One region of the Lysinibacillus sp. TE18511 genome, then DNA from elsewhere that is predicted to be linked to it. Evidence: riboswitches for the same ligand, from Rfam matches in the RefSeq annotation. Region 1 holds a riboswitch; the other holds the start of a gene.
What was found. A riboswitch is a leader RNA that binds a small molecule or an ion and turns the genes downstream of it on or off. The one in region 1 is predicted to bind cobalamin.

Region 1 (7,758 bases):
GACTGTTGTAGATAAAGATATCAAGAAAGTGTATGGTAGCGATTTACTGCGCTGTAGAGAAACGGCTGCTCATTACTTTCCGAATGCAACTTACATGGCAGATAAAAGATTCCGAGAGTCGAACTTCGGAGAATTTGAAGGGCGAACATATGAGGATTTAAAATCTGATTGTCGTTATTGTGCATGGTTAGATGATCCGGTACAATCACCGCCTCCAAAAGGGGAAGGTTTTGATGCATTTTGTGCACGAGTCATTGAAGGATTTACAGTGTTACCAAAAGGAGAAGACGTTTATCACCTTGTTGTGCATGGTGGAGTCATTCGAGCACTTCTTGTTGCATTTGCACCGACTGAGCAACCCTTTTGGACGTACCATACACCGCATGATAAAATGTTTTCTTTAACGTTTTCAAGAAAGGCTTGGGAGGAGGGGGCGAGATGCATGTCTTTATCGGAGGAGCTTATAGTGGAAAAACCGACTATGTCATGAATTTACTTGCAGATCAAAAAGTTGAGCTAGTAGATGGCTATGTACCTGATGATACTCCTGCCAGTGATGTACTTGTTATTAAAAACCTAGAGAACTGGCTCGTGACACAAGATCTAGAGGATGATGAGGTCATTGTGAGAACCATTTTGACAAGACTAAAGACTCTTGAAGAAAATTGTGCACTCTATATAATTGTGACCGATATGGGACGAGGGGTTGTGCCGATGGAAAAACAGGCACGATTATTGCGTGATACATGTGGGCGTTTGTACCAGGCTTTATTTGCAGAAGCCGACCGTGTTGTACGCATTTGGTATGGTGTCGGGGAACAGATCAAATGATATAGTTTTAAAAAATTTTTATTAGGCTTTTCGTTTTGTGGATAAGATTTCCAAGGACGTATGCTTTGTAAATAAGTTGATTGGGGTGGAGGATGGGCGACTCCCTGGGGATTAGCGCTAGAGGAACGAAGGCTAAGAGCATCACGTCTGTGATAACGCCTTCATGACCTACATCAGTGCTGCTGCCGCTTCGTTAGCACTACGCTTTCGCGCAAAAAACATCTGTAGGCCCGAGACCCTGGAGCGCAGCGGATGTTTTCTGTGCGAAAGCGAAGCGTCAGCGGCAAATGTTTATCTGTGCGAAAGCGAAGCGTCAGCGGCAAATGTTTATCTGTGCGAAAGCGAAGCGTCAGCGGCAAATGTTTTATCTGCGCGAAAGCGAAGCGTCAGCGGCAAATGTTTTATCTGCGCGAAAGCGAAGCGTCAGCAACAAAGCGCCCAGCCGGAACGGAAATCAACCTCACGCTATGATGAACAAAGTATAAAAGAAAAGAGGGAAGGGAATGGATCGACAAAGATTAATGAAATTGACACTCGTTGCCATGGTAGCGGCAATTTGTGCAGTTGGGGCAGTTATTAAAATTCCAACACCATTTATTACAACTGCTGCGCTGGACGCTGCTCCTGCATTTTTGAGCGTTGTATTTTTATCTCCGGTATTGGCTGGGGTTGCAGGGGCAATTGGGCATTTTATTACGGCCTTAACTTCTGGCTTCCTACTTGGACCACTCCATATTATTATCGCAGTAGAGATGTTTATCGTTGTATGGATCTTCGGAGTGATGCATAAAAAAGGAATGCATTTCTGGAAATGGCCTGTGGCACTGATTTTAAATGGCGTTGTGGCACCATTACCGTTTTACTTTATCATTAGTCCGGCATTTTATTGGGCATCTCTTACTAGTCTTCCGTTGGCAACACTAATTAATTTAGTCATCGTTGCAGTTGTAATGCCAATTTTATCTAAAGTATTTGTGCGTAAGGCAGGGCGATTACATTGAGAAATGCCATAAAAGTAGGTGAGCTGATTGCTACAACAGATAATGCCGCAGCCATTGGTGAAAAGACACAAGATGTTGTGTCTGCCTCAGATCAACTCACGGCATACTTGACAGCACGTGTTACTTTTTTAGAGCAGCTTGCCGCAAATGCTTTACCTACACATGTCCTACTCGCTAATTTTTCAGGGGATGCGGCATGGTCTCGTTATGTGGCGGGTATTCAACAAGTTTTTGATGAAGCTGGTCTTATTTGTCCACAAATAGACGGTAGCACTGAGTCCAATATGCCGACTGTACAATCTGGTTTGTCCATAACGATGCTTGGTGAACAGCAGCAACGCACACCATATAAGCATGAACAGCTAATTTGGTATACATATGGACTGCCGCTTGTTGGCAATGAAGTCCTTGCACAGCCTGAGGATGTTGCCCAGCTACAGCCTATTTTTCAGGCATGGAAAGAGGAAATTGTACAGCAAGTTTGGCCAGTTGGATCAAAAGGTTTGCAAGCAGAATTTACCCGTCTTTTTGGTAATCAACAGGTCAAAAGTTCGTTAAATGTTGAGAAAACGGCTGGTCCATGTGCAGTCATTTTACTCGGAATACATCCAGAAAAAGAGCAGCTGGCACAAAAAATCTTTCTTAGAAATTTTGAGAAACTACGTAAAACTGCATTGTAATTGGGCTTGCTTCGAGAAAAAGTAGTGCGTAAAAAAAATCAAGGGGCAAAACACCTATTGCAACAATAAACACAATATGTTAGATTTGTTTAGGAGTTAAAACACAATATATAGTATTTTGGACGAGCGGTACCAATGTGGTTTAAAAGGGAATTCGGAAAAAGAGTCATCTTATGCCGAAGCTGTCCCCGCAACTGTAAGTGCTGACAAATGATGAAGAGGCCACTGTTAACAATGGGAAGGTGATCATTTGGAGGAAGCATGAGCCAGGAGACCTGCCGATTTGTTCAAGACAGCGACACATTCTTCGGGGATTGAGAAGTGGAGGCGAGAGATTTGTTCACTTCTGTGTGTGCATGTCCTTCATTTCCATTTCCGATTTTACAGCGATCACGCAACCGATAGAGGATGCGTGATCGCTTTTTGTGTTGTCTGGAGAAAGAAAGGGAGAGTATGTGTATATGACAATTCAAATCGAACAGCAAATTGCTAAGCTAAAGAAAAGTTACACGGAGGATGAACTTGAAAGTTTTGTAAGGTTATCGGATCGATGGCTACGAAAAAATGACGATGCCACATTTGAGGCATGGGCGGATGCGATGATTTTACAAACGCTTAGCCTAATTGATGAAGAGGAGCCATATTGGACATTTGTTGCAGCGCAAATTTATTTAGAAAAATTATATGACCAGTTTGCAATGCGTCGCGGTGTTTCAGTAAAAGATGTTTATCAGGTGTTCCCAGCACAATTAGCACGCTATACAGAGGCTGGTTTGTATCATGAAAGTTTAACAACAAAATATAGTAAGCAGGAGCTTCAGGAACTTGCTACATATTTAGAACAAAGTCGAGATGAGTTATTTACATATATTGGCTTAAAAACATTGATGGACCGTTATGTTGTACGTGATTATACGAAAACACCTGTAGAGTTACCACAGGAACGTTGGATGGTCATTGCGATGACATTGATGCAGGATGAAACAGAAAATCGTTTACAAAAGGTGCGAGAGTCTTATTGGGCGATGAGTAATTTATATATGACTGTAGCCACTCCGACATTATCGAATGCAGGTAAAACGCATGGCCAGTTATCTAGCTGCTTTATCGATACAGTCGATGATAGTTTACAAAGTATTTATGACACGAATACAGATGTCGCAACATTATCGAAGTACGGCGGTGGTATTGGCGTTTATATGGGCAAAATTCGTAGCCGAGGCTCATCTATTAAAGGTTTTAAAGGTGCATCAAGTGGCGTATTACCTTGGATTAAACAGCTTAATAATACGGCAGTTTCAGTCGATCAGCTTGGTCAACGCCAAGGAGCTATTGCGGTCTATTTAGATGTTTGGCATAAGGACGTCTTTACGTTTTTAGATTTACGTTTAAACAATGGGGATGAGCGTTTGCGTGCCCATGATATTTTCACAGGATTATGCTTACCGGATTTATTTATGGAGACAGTTGAGGCACGTGGGGAATGGCATTTATTTGACCCACATGAAGTGCGAGAGGTCATGGGCTTCTCATTAGAAGATTTCTATGATGAGAAAAAAGGTGACGGCTCCTTCCGTACAAAATATGCAGAATGTATTGCCAATCCTTTATTAAGCCGTGAAGTCGTACCAGCGATCGATATTATGAAACGTATTATGCGCTCACAGCTTGAAACGGGCGTGCCGTTTATGTTTTATCGTGATGAAGTAAATCGTATGAATCCGAATAAGCATGAAGGGATGGTTTACTCAAGTAATTTGTGTTAATAGTAGCACCTTCAATCAGAAATGGTTGTCGAAAACTCCGTTAAACGGGGAAAGTCACAATGTGATAACCCACCGTGCTAAATCTTTTGATTAAATATACTATGTTTCATATAATAGAACAAATATTCTGTTTTAGGGGTGATCGATATTTCTAAAGCATATGGGTTCATATATGTAACAATAAATAAAGTAAATGGCAAAAAGTATATTGGAAAATGTATTTATGATCGTATAAATAACTGGGAAAATTATTTAGGATCAGGAGTATATTTAAAGAGAGCCATAAAAAAATATGGTAAAGAAAATTTTGAGAGAAAAATAATTTGTAATGCGTATTCCGATGAAGAATTGAATCAATTAGAAGAGTTTTATTTAAATTATTTTGATGTTGTTAATTCTACTGAATTTTACAATATTAAACTAACTTCTATTGGTGGAGATGTTTTCACTTTTCATCCAAATAAAGAAGCAATTAGAAAACAAAGAATTGAGCAAATGACTGGAGAAGGAAATCATCAATTTGGAAAAGCTAAAACGAAGAAAATGATAGATTCAGTGAAAAAAGCCAATTCTAAACGAGTAGTAATTGATGGTGTGCAGTATGATTCAGTTACAATTGCTTCAAAAAAATTGAGTATTGGAATTAGCACAATAAATTACAGATTAAATTCGGTTAACTTTCCAACATATGAACGATTAATGCCGAAAAAAGAACATAAAATTAGTGGATATAAATGCAAAGTTGGAAATCAAGTTTTTGATTCCATTACTGAGGCAGCAAAGTTTTATGGTATTTCAACTCATGCAATGAGGTATCGCATGAACTCTCAAAATTTCCCTGACCATGTTTTTATTAATCAAAAGTAAAAGCCTAACGACTATCGAAAGCATAGCTCATTGAAAAACATGAGTGAAGAAGCGAGTAGAGTACCCCTCAAGCGAGGCCCGATATAGGGATAATTCATAAAGGGAAAAGCGGAGCATCCTACAGGTAGAGCTAAGGATGATGATATAGTCTCCTCTGTATAGTGATATACAGCAGTTCATAAGAGAACGGATTAGGTTTAGCGAACCTAGTTGAAGAAAAGGACAGAAATATTCCAAAATATGTCAGCTACTGAATTTGAGTCAATTACCCTAGAGGATGATGTCATCGTTACGCGTCGTAAGCCTGGAGATTTCGTTGTATGTAACTTATCATCTATTAATTTAGGCAGAGCTGTACCGGCTGGTGTTCTAGAACGATTGATCCCGGTGCAAGTACGTATGCTAGATAACGTTATTGCTCTAAATACAATTCCAGTAAAACAAGCAGAACGTACGAACTTACGCTACCGCGGTATCGGGCTTGGAACATTTGGCTGGCACCACCTATTAGCTTTGAATGAAATTCAATGGGAGTCTGAGGAAGCTGTAGAATTTGCGGACAAGCTATATGAGGAAATTGCCTATTTAACGATTCGTGCTTCTAACGATTTGGCAAGTGAAAAAGGTGCTTACCCATTATTTGAAGGCTCAGATTGGCATACTGGTGCGTATTTTGACAAACGTGGCTACGACAGTGATAAATGGAATGCGTTACGCGCAGCAGTTGCTGATAACGGTATGCGTAACGGCTATGTTATGGCAGTTGCCCCTAACTCATCAACATCTATTTTAGCGGGTAGTACGGCAACGATTGATCCAATCTTCCAAAAGAGTTATTCAGAGGAGAAAAAGGATTACAAAATTCCAGTAACCGTACCAGATCTATCACCGACGACGACTTGGTATTATAAATCAGCTTATTTCATCGATCAAAATTGGACAATCAAGCAAAATGCTGCACGAGCTCGTCATATTGACCAAGGCATTTCACTTAATTTATATGTTCAAAATACGATTAAGGCGAAGGATTTATTGGCACTACATATGAACGCTTGGGCGAGTGGTGTGAAAACGACTTATTATGTACGCTCAACGTCTGTAGAATTGCTAGAATGTGAGTCTTGTGCAAGCTAGGAGGAAGTAACGATGACAACGATTACGAAACGACAAATTATGGATAAAGAAGCGCCGAACCGTTCAACAGGGATTGTGAACGGTCGCTCTTCTAACATTTTAAACTGGGATGATGTGCGTTTTAGCTGGGCTTATCCAAAGTATAAAAAAATGCTTGGTAACTTCTGGACACCATTTGAAATTAATATGAGCAATGATGTGAAGCAGTTTCCTGAGCTATCAGCAGTTGAACAGGAATCATTTTTGAAAATAATTGGTTTACTAGCACTTTTAGATAGTGTACAAACAGATTTTGCTGGTAAAGTAGCAGATTATTTAACAGATTCAAGCTTAAATGCATTAATGATTATTTTAGCGCAGCAAGAGGTTATCCATAATCACTCTTATTCCTATGTGCTATCAAGTATTGTGAACAAAAATGAGCAGGATCGTACGTTTGACTTTTGGCGAACGGAGCCTGTGTTAGAGCGACGCAATGATTTCGTTATTAAAGGCTACCATGCATTTTCGGAAGAGCCATCTGTTGAAAATATGCTAGAAGCGATTATCTATGATGTGATTTTAGAAGGTTTATTCTTTTATTCTGGCTTTGCGTTCTTCTATCATTTAGCACGCAATCAAAAAATGGTGGCCTCGTCAACGATGATTAATTATATTAATCGCGATGAGCAGCTTCATGTCGATTTATTCATCAAAATTTATCAAGAGCTATTAGCGGAATATCCTGAATACGATACACCTGAACGAGCAGCACGTGTACAGGAAATATTCCGTGAGGCCGTACAGCTAGAGGTAGATTGGGCCAATGAAGTGATTGGCGATAAAATTGATGGCCTCGATGTGGAAGATGTCCATGATTATGTGCACTTCTATGCCAATGTTCGTTGTAATCAGCTTGGCGTTGAGCGTCCATTTGAGGGCTATCGCAAAAATCCATTGAAGTGGGTTAAAGCTTACGAGGATGTTGACTTAGGAAAAACGGACTTCTTCGAGCAACGTTCTCGTCAATATGTGAAGGTTAATGTAGAAGATAACGGGTTTGATGATTTGTAATGCTAAATACACCTCAATGTTGAAATAACATTGAGGTGTATTTTTTTGAGCGTGCTCGGGGTAGGGGAAACGCTTAGGTAAAAGAAAGAACTGCTCGGGTTAAACTGCAATAAACAGTAGGGGTTGACTATATTATCGTACCAAACTATTTCTCACTAAAAATCGATCATTAAATGTAATCGGTACACCTTTCCCGTTCTTTTCGGCGTGAATATGTAAATGTGGTTCGCTTGTATTTCCCGAGTTTCCTACTTTCCCAAGTATTTGGCCCGTCGTTACTTTTTCTCCTTTTTCCACCACTATGCTGCCTTTTTGCATATGGGCTAATAAAACGGTAACATCATAGTTCTCACATGATAAGGCGACATGATTGCCCTCAGGGTTTTCTGGATCAGATTTAGGAGGAGGGAGATCAGGTAAACCATT
Region 2 (7,758 bases), on a different contig from region 1:
CATGGCGACCAGCAAGAATTGATTTAATCCCTGCTTCAAGCGCACCTGGTGTAATAATTACGCTACGTCCTAGTTCAAAGTCAGCAGAAGCATGGATGATGCGACGTACTACTTTCCACTCGTCTTCTGAGAAATTATGCTCGCCCATTTCCTCTGCAATAATTGAAAAACTGTAATCGTAAATTTTATCTGGGTCTACTGTTAATGGTTTGAAATCTGTTTTAAAGTCCATCTGGATTGCCTCCTAAAGTGTGTTTTGTACAGCTTGTAATACATCTTCAAATGTAGAATATTGCTGTCCGTATTTTATATTTGGTCTTGCAATTAAAATCGTTTCAATGCCACATGCAAGGGCAGCATCTAGCTTTTCATCCACAGAGCCAACCTTGCCGCTTTCTTTCGTAATCATCAGTGTCACATCATATTGACGGAAGAGCGCTTCGTTTAATTCCTTTGAAAACGGACCTTGTATCGCAACGATATTTCTTTGTGCCACACCAAGTGCTTCACATTTTTCCATATTATCGAGTCGAGGAAGCATACGAGCAATTACTCGTGTATTGTCTAAGCCATGTAATACTTTTGTAAATGTTGCAAGTGTTTTACTGCCCGTCGTTAACATGATGACACCACGTTTTTCCGCTGCTAAGTGAGCAGCCTCCTCATAATCTTTCACAACCGTAATTAGTGGATGTGTATAATGCTCATGTGCTCGTTCATAGCGAATATACGGTACATTTGCTTGCTCAGCTGCAGCCATGGCATTTTTTGAAGCTTCCTCAGCAAATGGATGAGAGGCATCTACAACTAAACGATACCCTTGCTCTGTGATGATTGTCGCCATTTCTTCAGCCGTTAATCGACCGACTAAATGAGGCAGGCCCACTTCTGTAAGGCTTGAAGCGGCTGATTCAGTAACGACTGTAGCTGTCACAGCACAACCTGCTGACTGTAATTCTAGTGCTAGATTCCTTGCATCACTCGTCCCAGCTAACATGAAAATCATTTCACTGGCTCCTCTTCATGGTCATGGTCATGATGGTGGTCATGGTCATGATCATCGTGGTGATGGTGGTCGTGCCCATGGTCGTGGTCATGATGGTGATGGTGATGATGATGCGCATGTCCATGTACCGCCGCATAAGCACGATAGTTTTCTAAATCTTGCATACCTGTTGATGTACCATTCACAGCTTGCTCAATACGCTCTAATAACACATTTTGCAAACGCTCATGATAGCCAAAATAGTTAGCGATTTGAATATCACTGTCTGGATATTTCTCGTTAAATTGCTCGCACATACCATTCATGCGTTCCATTAGGATACCTGTGAATAAAAAGTACGGTAGCATAATAATTTTTTTAGCACCAAGTTTTACACAGCGCTCAATGCCTTCTTCAACACGAGGATCTGTTACACCCATAAAGGCGCTTTCTACGTACTGTACAGGTAGTTTTTCCCATAGCAGACGTGTAATTTTATAAAAATCACCATTCGCATATGGGTCACTGCCGCCTCGTGCAATTAATAAAATGGCAGTATCCTTATGGTCTTCTTCCGCATTAAAGCCAGTCTCTGCTAGGCGGTCTTCTAGAATCGCAAATATTTCTTCATGGACACCAATTGTTTGGCCATATGTGAATGTAATATTTGGATAATGCTCACGCGCATGCTCGATTTCTGCAGGAATATGCAGTTTTGAATGTCCCGCATGAAGAAGAATAATCGGAATAACATGTACCTCAGTAGCGCCCTTCTTGACACAGTTCGTAATACCTTCTTCAATGTTTGGCGAAGCAAACTCTAAAAAACATGTTTCTACTAAAAAACTATCATCAATACGAGGTGTCATTTGCTCAATAAATGTACGTACCTCATCATTTCCTGCTGCTAAACGGCTCCCATGGCCGACAAATAAAATTGCTTTCATCCTCATTACTCCTCACTAGTCGCCGCACGGAGCTGGCTCAACTTTTATTTTTGAAGACATATCCTGATACGTAAAATGAAGTATCTTTTTCACACGCTTAAAGTATTTAAACAAACGTTCATTCGGATGTGCATTTGCTTTATACTCTTCGATAATATCTGTGATCAGCGGTATAAGTTGCTCAGGTTCTAAACCCTCCACAACAGGCTGGGCCGCATGTGCTGTACGACCAACTGGCTTAGCCCCAATAAAAACATCAAACTTACTTTTGCGATAAACAATACCAATATCATCAAATACCGCTCGATAACATGCCATACCACAGCCGTTAAAACCTATATTCAACGTTTTCGGTAACGACATACCACCAAGCTTTTCTTGAATCTCTTCCGCATAAGGAATCGAATCAGTCTTTTCTCCATAGCAGAAATCACAAGCCTTTAACGATAGCACGTCACCAATCGGTGCTAGTAAAAAGCCAACTTCTCGAAGCTTTGCTGTAATCACTGCAGGATCAGTCGTCGGAATTTTCAGATGAATTTGATGGTCTGGTGTATACTCCATCGTTCCTTCTTCTCCAACTACCTCTGCTAGCGTCATCATTTGTTGAGGAGTAAAGAACTTATTAGCTACTCCTGGACTCACAGCTAATTCAAAAATGGATTCCATTTTTTGTTGAACAAGCTTCGGTGTTACCCTCACTGCACTTGTTCCCTTCACCATTGCTAGTGCTGATGTCGCCATTTCAAGTGATGACTTTTTTTTAGGCTTTGGTTCTGATGTTATGGCTAAACTGGGCTTAATACGATTTGCATTGGGATCTGTCGCAAAATCATTACGAGCCATCCCTGTTTCTTGATTCATTGCCCATGGTTCATTTTCTTCTTTTAGACGTTGATGTGGTCGTAACGGTTGTTTTTCATCGCCGAGTGTATATTTGCGCTGATAACCACGTGGCGTAATCATTTTATTGTCATAGAAGAACGTTGATGAATTCCCGATAACAACAGTTGTTAGCATGCCAATATCATGTTCTAGCATTTCTGCTAAAGTCGTCATCGTAATTTCCTGACGTTCACGATACGCACTTTTCACAAGTCCTACCGGTGTATCCGGAGAACGATATTCTAATAAAATTCGTTGTGCCTCTACGATTTGTCTCGTACGACGGCCACTTTTTGGGTTATAAAGAGCAATAACGAAATCAGCCATTGCCGCTGCTTCTACTCGCTTTGCAATTAAATTCCAAGGTGTTAAGTGGTCACTTAAACTAATCGTACAGGCGTCATGCATAATCGGAGCACCTAGTAAACTTGCACATGAATTGATAGCAGAAATACCTGGAACAATCTCTACCTCAACACCAGTTGCTTCCGTCCAGCCTAGCTCAATTAAAACTTCATATACTAAGCCTGCCATGCCATAAACGCCAGCATCACCGCTCGATATAACCGATACGATACTTCCTGCCTCTGCTTGGCGCACTGCTTCTTGTGCACGTGAAACTTCTTCTGTCATACCAGTACTAACAATTGACTTTGCACTAACTAAATCCTGAATAAGCTCAACATATGTTTTATAGCCTATGATCATATCACTTTGTTGAAGTGCCTCAACAGCACGAGTCGTAATATGTTTAAAATCCCCAGGTCCAAAACCAACTACGAAAATCTTTCCTTTTTGCGCCATTTTGTTACCCCTCTTTCACCTTTTCAATGCCTTTAATGGCTGTTGTTTGTGCTGTACGCTGTAACGAACCTTCACGCAATGTAAAGACATGCTCATTTTGTAATGCTTCATGATTTAAATCTTGTACGAGTGCCCGCGCATGCTCTGTAGTCGGCACACGGTACCAATTCCCCTGAGGATAAGCGATAACAACACATGCATCCTTACATCTACCATTACAGCGTGTCCTAGTCGTATGTATGTCCTGATCAAGCGCTTGCATTTGTATTTCATCACGGATTGCCTGTGTAATTTCCTCTGCATCTTTTTTCATACAGCTACTGCCATTGCAAATAAAAAGATGCGTTTTCATCCCCTCTAAATTCCAAGTTGTCATTGTTGTTCTCCCCTCATTTGCTTTTAGGAAAAAGAAAAACCTTTACTCTAGACGAAGAGTAAAGGTTTTGTAGAAGCTAAATAAAAAACGAATATATACAGCTACTCGCTCTCGCTTCAACTTCTCCCTCCGAAAAGTTTGCATGCATCATCACAATAAGCAGGTTTCCTGACTTAAGCATCCTTTTACTTTCGCGCCTTCCTAAGTTTTCACTAGTGGCATTTGCGATTTCATCAGCTATTACAGTAGCGGGGGCTGTATCGGATTTTCACCGATTTCCCTATTATCTCGAAAATATTCAAGCACTTATTGATGTTTTATATGAAATTGTACTTTTTATGTAATAGAAAACTGTCTCTATCATATCTTAATTTTTAAAAATTTCAATATTTCTTTCTCAAATTGTGACATTTTTATTAAAAATTCAGAGAAAACGCGAAATTTTTATCTGTATTTATCTGAATTTTCGACATTGACCTTTAATTCTAAAATTTTTATAAAAAGTATAGCATATATGTGGAAATTCATGTTACACTTTGTCGTGAAATCTCACAACTTCATTCTTTTTCGGTGCGAAGTGTATACCATTTCGCTTAAAAGGGAAGCCGGTTCAAGTCCGGCGCGGTCCCGCCACTGTACTAGGGAGTTTTATAGATCATGTCACTGTCCAAAGGATGGGAAGGCCTATAAAACGTTGAACTAAAGCCAGGAGACCTGCCGAAAAATATGTGATCGTTTCAACCTACGAGGATAGGTGTGCGGCTTAGCAGATTAAAATTTTATTTGCCTCTTTTAGCTATGCACTTTTCCAAAGTCGGAGAAGTGCTTTTTATTTTCATTCAGAAGAGACTCCATCTCATGGTGGTAGATGTTTACAGATATAGCCAAAACACCTCCTGAATGAAAATAAAGCCTCGAACGCAATTACGCCAAGGCGAAATTGATATCGTTCGCACGCTACATTCGAAAAATATAATGTTAGGAGGAGAGATTTTGAAATTCTCACCTTGGAAGCTTAGTTATTTCTTGCTGGCATTTTTATTTGTGCCAAATCGTGCATTTGCTATGCATATCATGGAGGGCTTTTTGCCGATTGAATGGGCAATTTTTTGGTGGGTCTTATCGATTCCATTTATTATTTTAGGATTACGCTCTATTCGTAAAACCATTGATGAAAATCCTGAAACAAAAATGATACTAGGTTTATCCGGTGCCTTCACCTTTGTATTATCAGCCTTAAAAATCCCTTCTGTAACGGGGAGCTGCTCGCATCCGACAGGAGTTGGACTTGGGACTGTTCTTTTTGGACCACTAGCTATGAGTGTGATCGGGACAATCGTTTTATTATTCCAAGCTTTACTTTTAGCACATGGTGGGCTTACAACATTAGGGGCAAATGCATTTTCCATGGCAATTGTTGGTCCTATTATTGCTTACTCTGTATTTAAGGGCGCACAAAAAATGGGGCTATCATTTTCAGTAGCTGTCTTTTTAGCAGCAATGCTTGGTGACTTAGGTACATATGTTGTTACATCTGTACAATTAGCTCTTGCCTTCCCTTCTGAAGTAGGAGGGTTTATGGCATCATTCACAAAATTTGCTGGTATTTTTGCAATAACACAAATTCCGCTCGCGGTAAGTGAAGGAATTTTAACAGTGATCGTTATGAATTTCTTGAAAAAATATAATGTGAGCGAACTAAAAGCATTACGTGTTTTCTCAGCTAAGGAGGCACACTAAAATGAAAAAAAATTTACTGCTCTTGGCAATTGTTGTGTTTCTAGCTATCATTCCTCTATTTATCCAAAAGGGTGCAGAATTTGAGGGTGCTGATGGCCAAGCGGAAGCAGCAATTGGTGAAATTAACGCTGACTACGAACCATGGTTTGAAAGCATTTGGGAGCCACCAAGTGGTGAAATTGAAAGCTTATTATTCGCTCTACAAGCTGCTATCGGCGCTGGATTTATCGGCTATTTCATCGGCTTTATGCGCGGCAAACATAAAGAAGGTTAAACGATATGTTACTCATAGATAAGTATGCTTATTTGAATAAGCTAGCGTCTGTTCATCCGCTAGAAAAAATGACGTTATCCATAGGACTACTATTATTGTCGCTTATCATGAGAGATGAACGAATTTCACTCATTACATTTATTGTAATGAGTGCTTTTACCATTTTAAGCGCAAAAATCCCAGTTAAATATTATGCAAAACTGCTATTACTACCGGGATTTTTTTTACTTTCTAGTTTACTATCAATATTAATTTCTATAGCCCCATCAACAAGCACTCTCCCTACACATATTTGGTCGTTTTCTATTAACGGTTGGACAATTTTTGTAGGGCGCGCGAGTATAGAAACAGCACAGCAGCTTTTTTTCATCGTACTTGGCAGCATTAGCTGTTTGTATTTTTTAATTCTTACAACATCCGTACAATCGATCTGCTATGTTCTACGACTTTGGCGACTTCCCACTTTATTTGTAGAGCTAGTGGAACTAACGTATCGATTTATTTTTATTTTTTTAGACAGTATGCAAAAAATTCATCTTGCCCAGCAGGCTCGATTAGGTTACCGCTCCCCTATGCAATGGCTGCGCTCAATTTCAATGCTGATTGCAGCTTTATTTGCCGAGATGTTTCAGCGAAGTCGTGAACTAAACAATGCAATGCAGGCACGCGGTGGAGAAACTGTCTATTGGCAGGAGAATGTTACCTATTGCATGAAAAACTGGCTAGGTATGGCTGCTATTTTTATTTCCCTTATCATTTATGGAGGTTTTTTCTGATGACTGATTTATACTTTGAACTAAAACAATTATCCTACGCTTATGCAGATGGAACCCATGCTTTGACAGATCTTACACTCCAAATTCCAAAGGGAAAAAAAATCGCTTTACTTGGTCATAACGGAGCTGGGAAATCGACTTTATTTCAGCATTTAAATGGCATTTTAAAGCCTACCACTGGAAATATATCGTTTTGTGGCAAGGAACTTAACTATAGTAGAAAAGCATTAAAAGAATTGCGCCAACAGGTTGGAATTGTTTTTCAAGATGCAGACAACCAGCTTTTTTCAGGTACTGTTATGCAAGATATTGCATTTGGACCTTTAAACCTTGGTTGGACAACTGAAAAAATTGAAGAGAAAATTGCATGGGCTGTTGCTCAAACTGAAGTTGAACCATTACTCGATAAACCGATCCATTTTTTAAGTGTTGGCCAGAAAAAACGTGTTGCAATGGCTGGAGTACTAGCGATGGAACCATCTGTTTTATTATTAGATGAACCAACAGCTGGACTTGATAATTATTATGCTGCACAAGTTTTACAGTATTTAGCTAAATTAGAGAATGGTGAACGTACTATTTTACTAGCAACGCATGATATCCCATTAGCCTATGAATGGGCAGACCAAATCATCGTGATGGAAGCTGGAAAAATCATTTATAATGGGGACCCTGTTGAGTTGTTCTATCAAGAGCAGTTGCTTGAACAGGCCCATCTCGAACGCCCATGGGTCTTTGAAATGGCGATTGCCTTGCAAAATAAGAAACTATTTGAGAAAAACAGTACAATGCCTCGTTCGAAGGCAGATTTACAAAAACTTATTGAGCAGCTTTAAGACGATGTTTTAAGGATATAACATTTCTTGGACTATAGTTGCGTGTTTTCCACTTGTAGGGCTCATTACCATAACGTGTGGTTGATTGTAGTGAAGGCTGGGCGCTTATAGCTGATACACTTCCCTTAACTACAA

Region 2: linked by a shared signal. The riboswitch ahead of ACVWXS_RS09255 ((2Fe-2S) ferredoxin domain-containing protein) and the one ahead of ACVWXS_RS15185 (ribonucleotide reductase N-terminal alpha domain-containing protein) in region 1 are both predicted to bind cobalamin.

What each region holds. Positions count from the first base shown of each region.
Region 1 is NZ_JBSSFD010000020.1:47,917-55,674, reverse strand. It holds gene ACVWXS_RS15210 (histidine phosphatase family protein) at 1-490, shown strand, start outside; gene ACVWXS_RS15205 (bifunctional adenosylcobinamide kinase/adenosylcobinamide-phosphate guanylyltransferase) at 439-831, shown strand; gene ACVWXS_RS15200 (hypothetical protein) at 995-1,411, shown strand; gene ACVWXS_RS15195 (ECF transporter S component) at 1,335-1,832, shown strand; gene ACVWXS_RS15190 (hypothetical protein) at 1,829-2,512, shown strand; cobalamin riboswitch at 2,623-2,810, shown strand; partial or broken gene ACVWXS_RS15185 (ribonucleotide reductase N-terminal alpha domain-containing protein) at 2,974-4,275, shown strand; gene ACVWXS_RS15180 (GIY-YIG nuclease family protein) at 4,417-5,145, shown strand; partial or broken gene ACVWXS_RS15175 (ribonucleoside-diphosphate reductase subunit alpha) at 5,368-6,279, shown strand; gene ACVWXS_RS15170 (ribonucleotide-diphosphate reductase subunit beta) at 6,292-7,332, shown strand; gene ACVWXS_RS15165 (M23 family metallopeptidase) at 7,465-7,758, opposite strand, start outside.
Region 2 is NZ_JBSSFD010000009.1:93,782-101,539, reverse strand. It holds gene ACVWXS_RS09275 (precorrin-8X methylmutase) at 1-232, opposite strand, end outside; gene cobK (precorrin-6A reductase) at 245-1,006, opposite strand; gene ACVWXS_RS09265 (sirohydrochlorin chelatase) at 1,003-1,932, opposite strand; gene cobJ (precorrin-3B C(17)-methyltransferase) at 1,948-3,621, opposite strand; gene ACVWXS_RS09255 ((2Fe-2S) ferredoxin domain-containing protein) at 3,626-3,997, opposite strand; cobalamin riboswitch at 4,139-4,322, opposite strand; cobalamin riboswitch at 4,549-4,733, shown strand; gene ACVWXS_RS09250 (energy-coupling factor ABC transporter permease) at 4,973-5,737, shown strand; gene ACVWXS_RS09245 (energy-coupling factor ABC transporter substrate-binding protein) at 5,739-6,011, shown strand; gene cbiQ (cobalt ECF transporter T component CbiQ) at 6,017-6,787, shown strand; gene ACVWXS_RS09235 (energy-coupling factor ABC transporter ATP-binding protein) at 6,787-7,623, shown strand.